DNA from 3 places in the Peribacillus sp. FSL H8-0477 genome. Region 2 is predicted to be linked to each of the others. Evidence: riboswitches for the same ligand, from Rfam matches in the RefSeq annotation. Region 2 holds a riboswitch; each other region holds the start of a gene.
The links. A riboswitch is a leader RNA that binds a small molecule or an ion and turns the genes downstream of it on or off. The one in region 2 is predicted to bind S-adenosylmethionine.

Region 1: linked by a shared signal. The riboswitch ahead of MHI18_RS03730 (bifunctional homocysteine S-methyltransferase/methylenetetrahydrofolate reductase) and the one ahead of MHI18_RS09230 (O-acetylhomoserine aminocarboxypropyltransferase/cysteine synthase family protein) in region 2 are both predicted to bind S-adenosylmethionine.
Region 3: linked by a shared signal. The riboswitch ahead of MHI18_RS10970 (LLM class flavin-dependent oxidoreductase) and the one ahead of MHI18_RS09230 (O-acetylhomoserine aminocarboxypropyltransferase/cysteine synthase family protein) in region 2 are both predicted to bind S-adenosylmethionine.

What each region holds. Positions count from the first base shown of each region.
Region 1 covers NZ_JBBODE010000001.1:725,201-728,478, forward strand. The annotation lists gene MHI18_RS03730 (bifunctional homocysteine S-methyltransferase/methylenetetrahydrofolate reductase) at 1-1,431, opposite strand, end outside; SAM riboswitch class I at 1,550-1,648, opposite strand; gene MHI18_RS03735 (class I SAM-dependent methyltransferase) at 1,827-2,432, shown strand; gene MHI18_RS03740 (MOSC domain-containing protein) at 2,481-3,134, opposite strand.
Region 2 covers NZ_JBBODE010000001.1:1,803,880-1,807,157, reverse strand. The annotation lists gene MHI18_RS09235 (S8 family serine peptidase) at 1-785, opposite strand, end outside; SAM riboswitch class I at 1,197-1,303, shown strand; gene MHI18_RS09230 (O-acetylhomoserine aminocarboxypropyltransferase/cysteine synthase family protein) at 1,409-2,722, shown strand; SAM riboswitch class I at 2,839-2,949, shown strand; gene MHI18_RS09225 (methionine ABC transporter ATP-binding protein) at 3,121-3,278, shown strand, end outside.
Region 3 covers NZ_JBBODE010000001.1:2,184,657-2,187,934, forward strand. The annotation lists gene MHI18_RS10965 (ATP-grasp domain-containing protein) at 1-430, opposite strand, end outside; gene MHI18_RS10970 (LLM class flavin-dependent oxidoreductase) at 454-1,506, opposite strand; SAM riboswitch class I at 1,595-1,703, opposite strand; gene MHI18_RS10975 (class I SAM-dependent methyltransferase) at 1,774-2,952, opposite strand; gene MHI18_RS10980 (response regulator) at 2,969-3,278, opposite strand, start outside.

The sequences.
Region 1 (3,278 bases), 1.1 Mb from region 2:
AACGGCTTTATCTAAGTATTTCACATTTGGGTTAAAAGCCGCAGCAATTTTAAAATTAGTCCGCTGTCCCAAACTTTGACCTGAGTAAGATAAACCTTCATTAAATTGTTTGATTAAGCTGATTAAATCAAATGAGGATAAATCATAGACAGATGTGGCCCCCGGAAAATCTCCAATTTTAGAAGGATCTCCAGTAATAACCAGTACTTCATTTAATCCAAGTGTCTGTAAGCCCATTAAGTGAGATTGCAGGCCAATTAGATTTCGATCTCGACAGGTAATGTGAATGAGCGGATTCATATTGAGCTCATTTTTCATCTTAATCCCAAGAGCCAAATTGCTGATTCGCGGACTTGCAAGTGAATTATCTGCCAGTGTGACCGAATCTACACCAGCATCCCGTAAACATGATGATCCCGCCATAAATGCCTCTATTCCTAGTTTCTTAGGCGGATCCAATTCGACCAAAATGGTTCGTTTTGTTTTGGCCTGCAGATGAATGGCTGGTATTTGATCCTTTTTATCGACTTCAATAATCTCAATTTGAGGGGCCTTACTAGCTTTTTCCTTTATCGGGCTCAATGTTCCCAGCGCTTTTTTTACCGCTCCGATATGCTTAGGTGTTGTCCCACAACAACCCCCGATAATTGATGCACCCTGTTCACGTAATTTCAACGCACTTGAGCCGAAATATTCTGGTACAGCCTCATAGACAAGTCGGCCATCGACGTATTCCGGAAGGCTGGCGTTCGGGTACACGGCAATGCCTGCATTTTTAGGCAGCGGTACTTCTTCTAACGAACGTATCATATGATGCGGACCTAATCGACAGTTCAATCCGACAACGTCTGCCCCCAAAGCATCTAGTCTTGAAAAGGCTTCATTGAGATGGAGACCATTTTGCAGATACCCTATCTCATGCAGCGAAACATTTGCGATAATAGGGAGCCCTGTTTCTTTTCTGGCAATCTGGAGTACGGTTTCCAGCTCCTCTAAATCGTAATAGGTCTCAAGGATTAATCCATCGGGTCCTTCCATTAATAAGCTGTACAGCTGCTCTCTAAAGCTCCGTTTTATTTCTTCTATATCCAAATCATTTTTACGAATACTCCGCAGTGCTCCAATGGTCCCAAAAACAAATGCTTGTTTGGATGCAGCTTTTTTAGCTAGTTCTACACCTTTACGGTTAATAACACTCACTTCATCTTCTAAGCCATACCGTTTTAATTTATGATAGTTGGCACCATAGGTATTAGATTGAAGAATATCAGCTCCCGCAGCGGCATAGGCACGGTGAATCGCCTCAATTTGATTAGGGTCTGTCGTATTCATTTCCTCGTAGCAATGATCGATTCCATGTGAATATAATAGTGTTCCCATTGCTCCTTCCCCAACCAAAACCCTTTTTGATAATTCTTGGCGAAAATCCATCTATGCACATCTCCTCGTTTTGTCCTTTCTAGGTTAGAAAGAATCATGTCATTTAGCATTATATGAAGAAAAATAAAAAAAGCCATCTTTAAAGAAGAAGGCTTTTTCTGAAACATTCTCCTCATCTATCAAGCACCGCTTGCTGGATTTAGCACCTTTGCCGTAGCCGGTTGCTGAAGCTTCAAAGGGCCAGTCCCTCCACTTCTCTCGATAAGATTCCTATGAAATTTTCTAGAATTCGTTTAGATAATATATCTAATTTACATGAATAATAAGAAAATTACAATAGTTTATTAACGATTATTCAGCAGCTGTTTAAAAAAACGTCAGAAGTTTAATTACTTCCCTAGAGGTAAATATATAAATAGAACCGCAGAATAGCTGGAGGTGAAAGAATGCTGGAAATTATAGCAAAGCAGTTTCGAAAACCAGAAGGATTGCTAGGGAAAATTGTCGGCAGGATTATGTCCATGGATAATCGAAAGATCAATACATGGACCCTGAATAGGCTGCAAATTAAACCTGGGGACATTATTTTAGAAATTGGATTTGGACCGGGTGCTGCAATTGAAGAAATGTTTAAGAGACAACGAAATGTACGGATTGATGGTATAGATCTCTCACATGATATGCTGAAGGCTGCTTCTACACGAAATTTGGATGCCTTAAAAAAGAAAAAACTACGTTTATTCGAAGGAGATCTTTTAGAAATTGAAGAGGATTTTTATCAGTATGACAAAGTTGTCTCGGTTAATAACTATCCATTATGGAAAGACAAACAGAATTCTCTTAAGCGAATATATCAACTGATGAAGCATAATGGCATCATTGCCATTACTGTCCAACCACGGGAGGATGACGCATCCCGAAAAAAGACATTTGCTCATGCACATGAAATCGAACAAGCATTATACCTTGCTGGATTCCGTAATATTTCAGTGAAATTCAAAAAAATAGCACCAGAACTTACTGTCTGTGTTACAGCTGTTTGTAAAAAATAGACGACTCGAAGTTGGGGATTTACACCCCAACTTTTCTATGTTTTATCCTTACTGCTCCATCCGTGCAAGTCGTTTTTTTTCGACTCTCATTTTCCAATCGTCTGCTAGTGAACCGAGCATCAGCATCCCTTCGATGTCAGTCTGATTCCCTTCATTATGAAGAAGTATTCGATTTCCCCGTTCGACTGTATAGGCTTCTTGAACTCTTTCCTTTAGGATGATGTCTGATTCACCTTCAATCGTACCTTCTTCGATCACCCTGGCAAAATACCCGGTGTACCCTGTTTCCATAGTCCTTTTCAAAAAAGTTGGGACTTCATTAAAATGTGAAATAGTCGCACAAGGAATTCTACCTTGACAGATTTCTACTATACTCGTACCTATTTGATAAATATCTCCGAAATAAACCTCAGATTCTTTCATGCCTGATACAGTTAAATTTTCTCCAAAGGCCGGCCTTTTCAGAACTTTATTGAATTCCTTCTCCCATTGAAGATAATGCTCATTTGGATAGAAACATACTGCCCGATCGACACCGCCATGATGTCTCATATTACCTACACCATCTCCGTTAAACCCTCTATAAGACAGATCGATTTTTTGAACAGCTTGTTTATCCATTCCTGTAATTAAAGATCTGCCTGACAACGTTTTAAGCTTAGGTTCACCAATATGTATCCCTTTAATTTTTCGTGTACTCATAAACCATTCCCCCTGCCTATTTAACCTCTTACCGAAAAGGATTGTCTTGAACGATCCTATTATGTTATTATAAATTTACAATATCTAGTTGACTAGCTGCAAATTCAACTAGATATTGATTATATTCATTTTCTCTGCTAATTA
Region 2 (3,278 bases):
TTATATTCATGGTCAGCGGTGTTTGGGTTTGCAGGATTATACCCGCGGTATTTTGTTTTTAATGCAGGGTGATTCCATTGAACACCTGTATCGATTGAGGCGATCACGGTTCCTGCACCATCGATCCCCATGTCCCATACAGCTGGTGTACCGATTTTATCGATATTCCACTCTATGGCAGACGTGTCGGCTTTGCTTTTAACAGCAGTAGAGCCGTTCACTGCATTAGAGATTTTGGTTTTGCTATCTGGTTGAATTAACTGTCTGATTTCATTTGGCAGGATTTTAGCTACCTCAGGGTAAACAGCAAGCTGCTCCATTACGTCTTTGGAAGCTGTTACTGCCATCGCATTGACGACATAAAAGGATTGAAGATTCTTTGCTTGGCCTGCTTTTTCCTGTTTGTCTAAATAGTTTTTAACATTTACCTGTGTTTCTAATGCAGTAGATCGAAGCTCGGATACAAGAGTAGAGCGTTTAAGTAGTTTTGATTGGTTAGCTGATAGTTTTTGTGTTTTGGCTATAGCAGCAGCTTTGGCAGATACTTTTTGGGTATCCACTTGTTCTTTGAATTTAATTAGGAAGGTAACTTCTTTATTTTCTTTAAATTGTGAAAGGACTGTAGGAGCAATCTTCTTTTGTTCTTTTCCTAAAAGACTATCTTTTGCAGAGGTATGAAGTGTACTTGTCGAAGCAATGGTGGAGTTTGTCGGAATAATCAAGGATGTAAACAGCAATATCGAAAATAATAAAGCCAGCCATTTTCTTTCGCGTTTTTTTAGCAAATTTTCTTCCCCCTATTCGAATGTCAAAGAACAAAATGAGTCCGTTCTATTTATTCAGCTACCCTCCCTTTGCATAGTCGGACAGTATGCAGGTCACTGATGCTAGTTTAATAATAGCGAACGGATCAAAGAAAACTTTGTCATATTTTGTCTTGAAAATCGTTGAAAACTGAAAATGAACAATTGGTAGGAATAACCAAATAGAGCGAATAAGGTCTTAGTGAGGAGTAATGGTAAAATCGGCGAAGTATTTAGGGGGAAAGTATGCTTTTATACAGGTGTCAAAAGAACTTTTGAGTATGAGGAGATTTAAAAATGGTTATAAAGGTGGAAAATTCTGAATTTAATATTGACGTACTCTTATGCTCGTGATATATTTCCTACAAGATAATAATCTGATAATTAAATATGTTCTTATCAAGAGAGGTGGAGGGACTGGCCCTTTGAAACCCGGCAACCGGTATGTTTTTAATACACGGTGCTAATTCCAGCAGAGTATAAGCTCTGGAAGATAAGGAGAGTTCCTAAAAAACTTCTTCTTAAACCAGATGAAGTTTTTTTGTTCTTACAAATCCTTCGAAAGCTTATATATCAAGAATAAGATTAAAGGGAGAGATGAGACGATGTCAGAAGAAAAAAGTTATCGGTTTGAAACAGTGAGTATTCATGGGGGATTACAGACGGATGAAACAGGAGCACGTTCCCTGCCTATTCATCAAAGTAATGCCTATTTATTTAAAGACACAGAGCATGCAGCCAATTTATTTGGATTAAAGGAAGCAGGCTATATATATACAAGGATTCATAATCCAACTGTTACTGTATTTGAGGAAAGGGTTGCCCTGCTAGAAGGAGGGATTGGGTCTCTTGCGGTTGCAAGTGGAATGGCTGCTATTTCACTAGCCATCCTCAATTTAGCTGGAGCTGGGGACGAAATTGTAGCAGCTTCAACCCTTTATGGAGGAACATACAACTTATTTGCCAACACGCTGCCGAAGTATGGGATAAAAGTTCACTTTGTTTCACCTGAGGATCCAGAAAACTTTAGAAAAGCAATTACGCCGAAAACTAAGGCTATTTTTGGAGAAACCATTGGTAATCCAAGTTTAACAGTATTAGATATTGAAGCTATTGCTGACATTGCTCATGAAAATGGTATACCGCTGATTATTGATAATACCTTTGCAACACCTTATCTATGCCGGCCAATTGAATTCGGAGCTGATATTGTGATCCATTCCGCAACTAAATGGCTGCTTGGTAATGGGACGACATTGGGCGGTATTATTGTTGATGGTGGAAACTTTGACTGGAATTCACCCAATTTCCCTGGCTTTACGGAACCGGATCCGAGCTACGGAGGGATTGTTTTCAGTGAAGCAGCGGGTCCTGCTGCATTCATAACAAAGGCACGTGTGCAATTGCTTCGTGATTTTGGTCCGACTTTGAGTGCACAAAGTGCGTACCAATTTACGCTCGGTTTAGAAACGCTTCATGTGAGAATGAAGGAGCATCTAGCCAATACAAAAGAAATTGTAACCTATTTGGAAAATCATCCCGCTGTCAGCTGGGTAACCTATCCAGGTAATGAAAATCATCCGGATAAAAAACTGGTTGATAAATATTTGCCAAAGGGTGCAGGATCCATCGTTATCTTTGGAATTAATGGCGGCCGCGATGCGGGAGCGAAATTGATTAACTCCATCGAGCTATGGTCACATGTTGCCAATGTAGGCGATGCTAAGAGTTTAATTATTCATCCTGCAAGTACAACACATCAACAATTAAATGATAAGGAATTACTAAAATCGGGGGTCAGCGCGGATCTCGTACGTCTATCGGTTGGCATTGAAAACGTGGAAGATTTAATTGAGGCGCTCGAAGATGGTATCGGAAAAGCAACAGGAATTACGAGTACTTCAATTAAAACTAGTTAAGAGCATCTGACACTAGATGTTATTGATTGACACCATCTCTTTATTCATGATATTATTTTGTAATAATTATTATGGACTTTAAACGAGGGGAAACCTTCAATCACATATACGTTTTACTCTTATCAAGAGAGGCTGAGGGATGTGCCCTTTGAAGCCCGGCAACCGACAAGGAATACCTTGGAAAGGTGCCAATTCACACAAAGCAGTTATGCTTTGGGAGATGAGAGGACGGTTAGTTTCTTAGCCTGCCTTTCTGCTCTTGCGGAAAGGTTTTTTTGTTTCTTAATTGAAATTCTAATACATGTTTAGCGTGAAATGAGAAACGATATATGTGAAGGCTTTTCTTGAGAGGAAGTTTACTAAGTTCATAGAATGTATTGAATAAAGAGGTGAGATTATTGATAACATTATCACAAATAAGTAAGTCCTTTCGTACAGGCTTGGCCCAAGGTGGATTAATAAAAGCTGTCGATAATGTCAGCATGAAGATAGATCAAGGTGAAATTTTCGGAATCATTGGATATAGCGGAGCAGGAAAAAGCACGTTAATTCGGAT
Region 3 (3,278 bases), 380 kb from region 2:
CTTTTCCAGCACGATTATGCTTAGTGATAAATGATTCTGCACCAATTTTCTCTGCGGCCTTCAATATATTTTCCTTACCGATTGCAGCAATCGTTTTCGGAGTGCGAATACCGGACTTTGTCAAAGCCGTATATTGGTTCACTTTGCTGACCTCTAAGCGAAGGGCGCGGCTTCCGTTAAATACGGTGCGGTTATGCTGTTCAAGCCAAGCCAGTACAGACTCTGTTAATTCTGGTGCATATCGATGACCGCGAGTATGGGATGATGCACTCATGCGGCTGTAAAAAACGCCCTCTGGCGGAGTTTCTGTCAGATCAACGAGACCTTCATCAAGATGCCACTCTTCGTATGGTAATTCCAGTTCATTCAACCGTTTCGTTAAATGAGCTGTCCATTCGTTATTTTCATGTAGAATATAAATTTTACTCATCATGATGCCTCCTTCAAAATTAGTTAAACGGATGCTTTTTGGCGTTTTGCTTCTACAAGAGGCTTAACCTGCTTGGCGAAGCGTTCCATCTCTTCAAGCTGCGGAGAAAATTGCAGCAATAGCAAATCTACTCCGGCTTCTTCGAATGCAATAATTCGATCAGCAATTTGTTCAGGTGTTCCAATTAAATTCGGACGCAAGCCCCGGTTAGAAACAGAATAATCGAAAAGTTTAACTTGCTGTTCAAGTTGTGATTTGCTGATAAAGTCGTTATATCCTGCATAACCGCTCGATTCCTTCACATCTGTTATCCTTGCAAGTTCAGCAGCGACTTCTTCTTCTGTATCACGGCAGACTACGTATGCAGCTAAACCAAAAGCTGAAAAAGGTTCACGGCCTGCTTCTGAACGCTGTCTTTTCATCCCTTCAATTTTAGTCGTAATTTCTTCAACCGTTCCGCCATGCATTACGTAGGCGTCACATTTATCGACGATCGTCTGTTTCCCACGTGGACTTTCTCCACCTGCATACAGAATTGGATTAGGACGTTGAACTGGCTTTGGATGTAAATGAGCATCCTTTATGCTGTAATATTTGCCCTCATATGAGAAGGTATCCTCGGCAGACCATAATCCCGTTAAGATATCTAGAAATTCTTCTGTTCGATCATAACGCTCATCATGGGCCGTAAAAATCCCCCCATATTGCCGTGCTTCTTCTTCCCACCATGCAGATACCACATTCAGGGTAAAACGTCCGTTGCTTATGTTGTCTATATTGGCCGCCATTTTCGCTGTGACCGCTGGATTATGGAATCCAGGTCTTACTGCCGTCATAATCTCAATTTTTTCAGTTACCGCTGCTAAAGCTGCAGCAGTTGACCATGCTTCAAGCGAATCATGCTCAGGACCTTTAATATCATTTAAATTTAATTCTGCCACCAGCGTAGTATCAAATCCCAATTTTTCTGCAGCTATTGTTACTTGTTTTGCATACTCAAAGGTTGCAGGCATGTTTTCATTTTCTACATTCCTTAACCATCCACCGAAAATAGGCAGCCAAAAGCCAAACTTCATGTTCAAAACCCCTTTGTTTTTATTGGTGAAACAGAGGAAAGACAACAAAAAAACTCCTTCGATAAGAAGAAGTTTGCGCAGTAGCCTTCACTTATCTTTCAGAGCATATGCTCCGCTGGAATTGGCACCATTCTGACAAAATGTCAGCGGCTGCCGGGCTTCATAGGGCCAGTTCCCTCCACCTCTCTTGATAAGACACTATTTAATTGGTTAAAAGATAAACTAATCCTACTATAAAAGTCGGTTTACTGCAATGAATAATTCTAATTATTCTAAATTTAGTTTTTCAGCAACAATCGTATACGTTTTCGGAATCCCCATATCATGCACTTTATGGTTTGGTTCTTCTTCTAACACCTTTATCATTAAGCCTGATTGCCCAATGGCGGTGATAAGCTCTCCGAGTGTCCACTTCCGTTGCACTACCTGGGACAAGCTTTTTTGTTCCTCATCAGGCATATGTTTGGTGAAGGCGACTTGGTTTTTTTCAATAGATGGATCAAAGTAATTGCCGCTTACTTTATGTTTTTTACCACTAGACGTGATTAATTTGGTGGAAATCGGATGAAATTCATGCAAAATAAAATGACCGCCTGGTTTTAATAAGGATTTAATTTTCTCCATTAACGGCTGTAAATCAATCATATAATGGAGGACACCAAGTTCCATCAGGACAAGATCTGCCCCCTCACTCTCAGGTAGTGAGAGCACGTCTGAAACAATATACTCGACCGGAACGTCTGCCGCATCAGCCAGCTCTCTAGCGAATGCTGCATTTTCTTTTGAAAAGTCAACTACTGTGACCTTTGCCCCAAGGAGTGCCATCGCCACTGCTTTAACACCATTTGAGCCCATCAAATGCATCACTGATTTTTCTTGAAGATTACCCATATACTGATAAAAAGGTTTGAGTCTCCACTTAGGATTTTGCTTGATTTTTTCAACAAGTGCTTCAGGTTTTCCATAACGATTTAAAAGAGCACTATAATTATTCTGGTTCCAGGCTTGTTCATTTTCAGCTGTAAACCCCTGCTGTTCTTTCGCTAAAAAAGCATGAATTTGATCACTGTAACGCGCCATTTCTTCGTTATAAAAGTAACTATAAACCGATTGGCACCAAATATCTGTATGATCTACTTTTACCGATATTCGGTATGGATCTGTCTTAATGGTTGTATTGTATTCACAGCTTATGTAAACGGAAATGGTCTCGATTGTAAAACTGAAACCAGCAGATTCTGGACTACTGCTAATGTCTGTCGGTGAATACTTAGTAAGTATCCTTCTCGCTTCGTCTAAAACATCCCATTGGACAGATGCTTCAATTATTGATTCTTCAGAAATGCATGCACCTTGGATCCTTAATGACGCTTGGCCAATAAATTGGTACGGAATTCCTGCTTTTTCTAACTCTGTGCCTATCATCGTAACTGTCTGTAAATACATAGAATCCTCCAAAAAGTTATTTCACTAGTTGATGTTGAAACGCATAAATCACTGCTTGTGTACGATCTTGGACCTCAAGCTTATTTAAAATATTACTCACATGCACTTTTGCTGTTTTGACGGCAATAAATAATTCATCAGCAATGGCTTGATTCGTTTTCCCTTGCGTCATCAAAAGCAGAATCTCCATCTCACGATTTGTTAAGTGTTCATGAGGAAGTTTACTAGCATGACTACGCATTTTTTTCATCATTTTATCTGTAACCTCTGGCTCTAATACACTCTGGCCATGGTATGTCGAACGAACTGCGTCTGCAATTTCACTT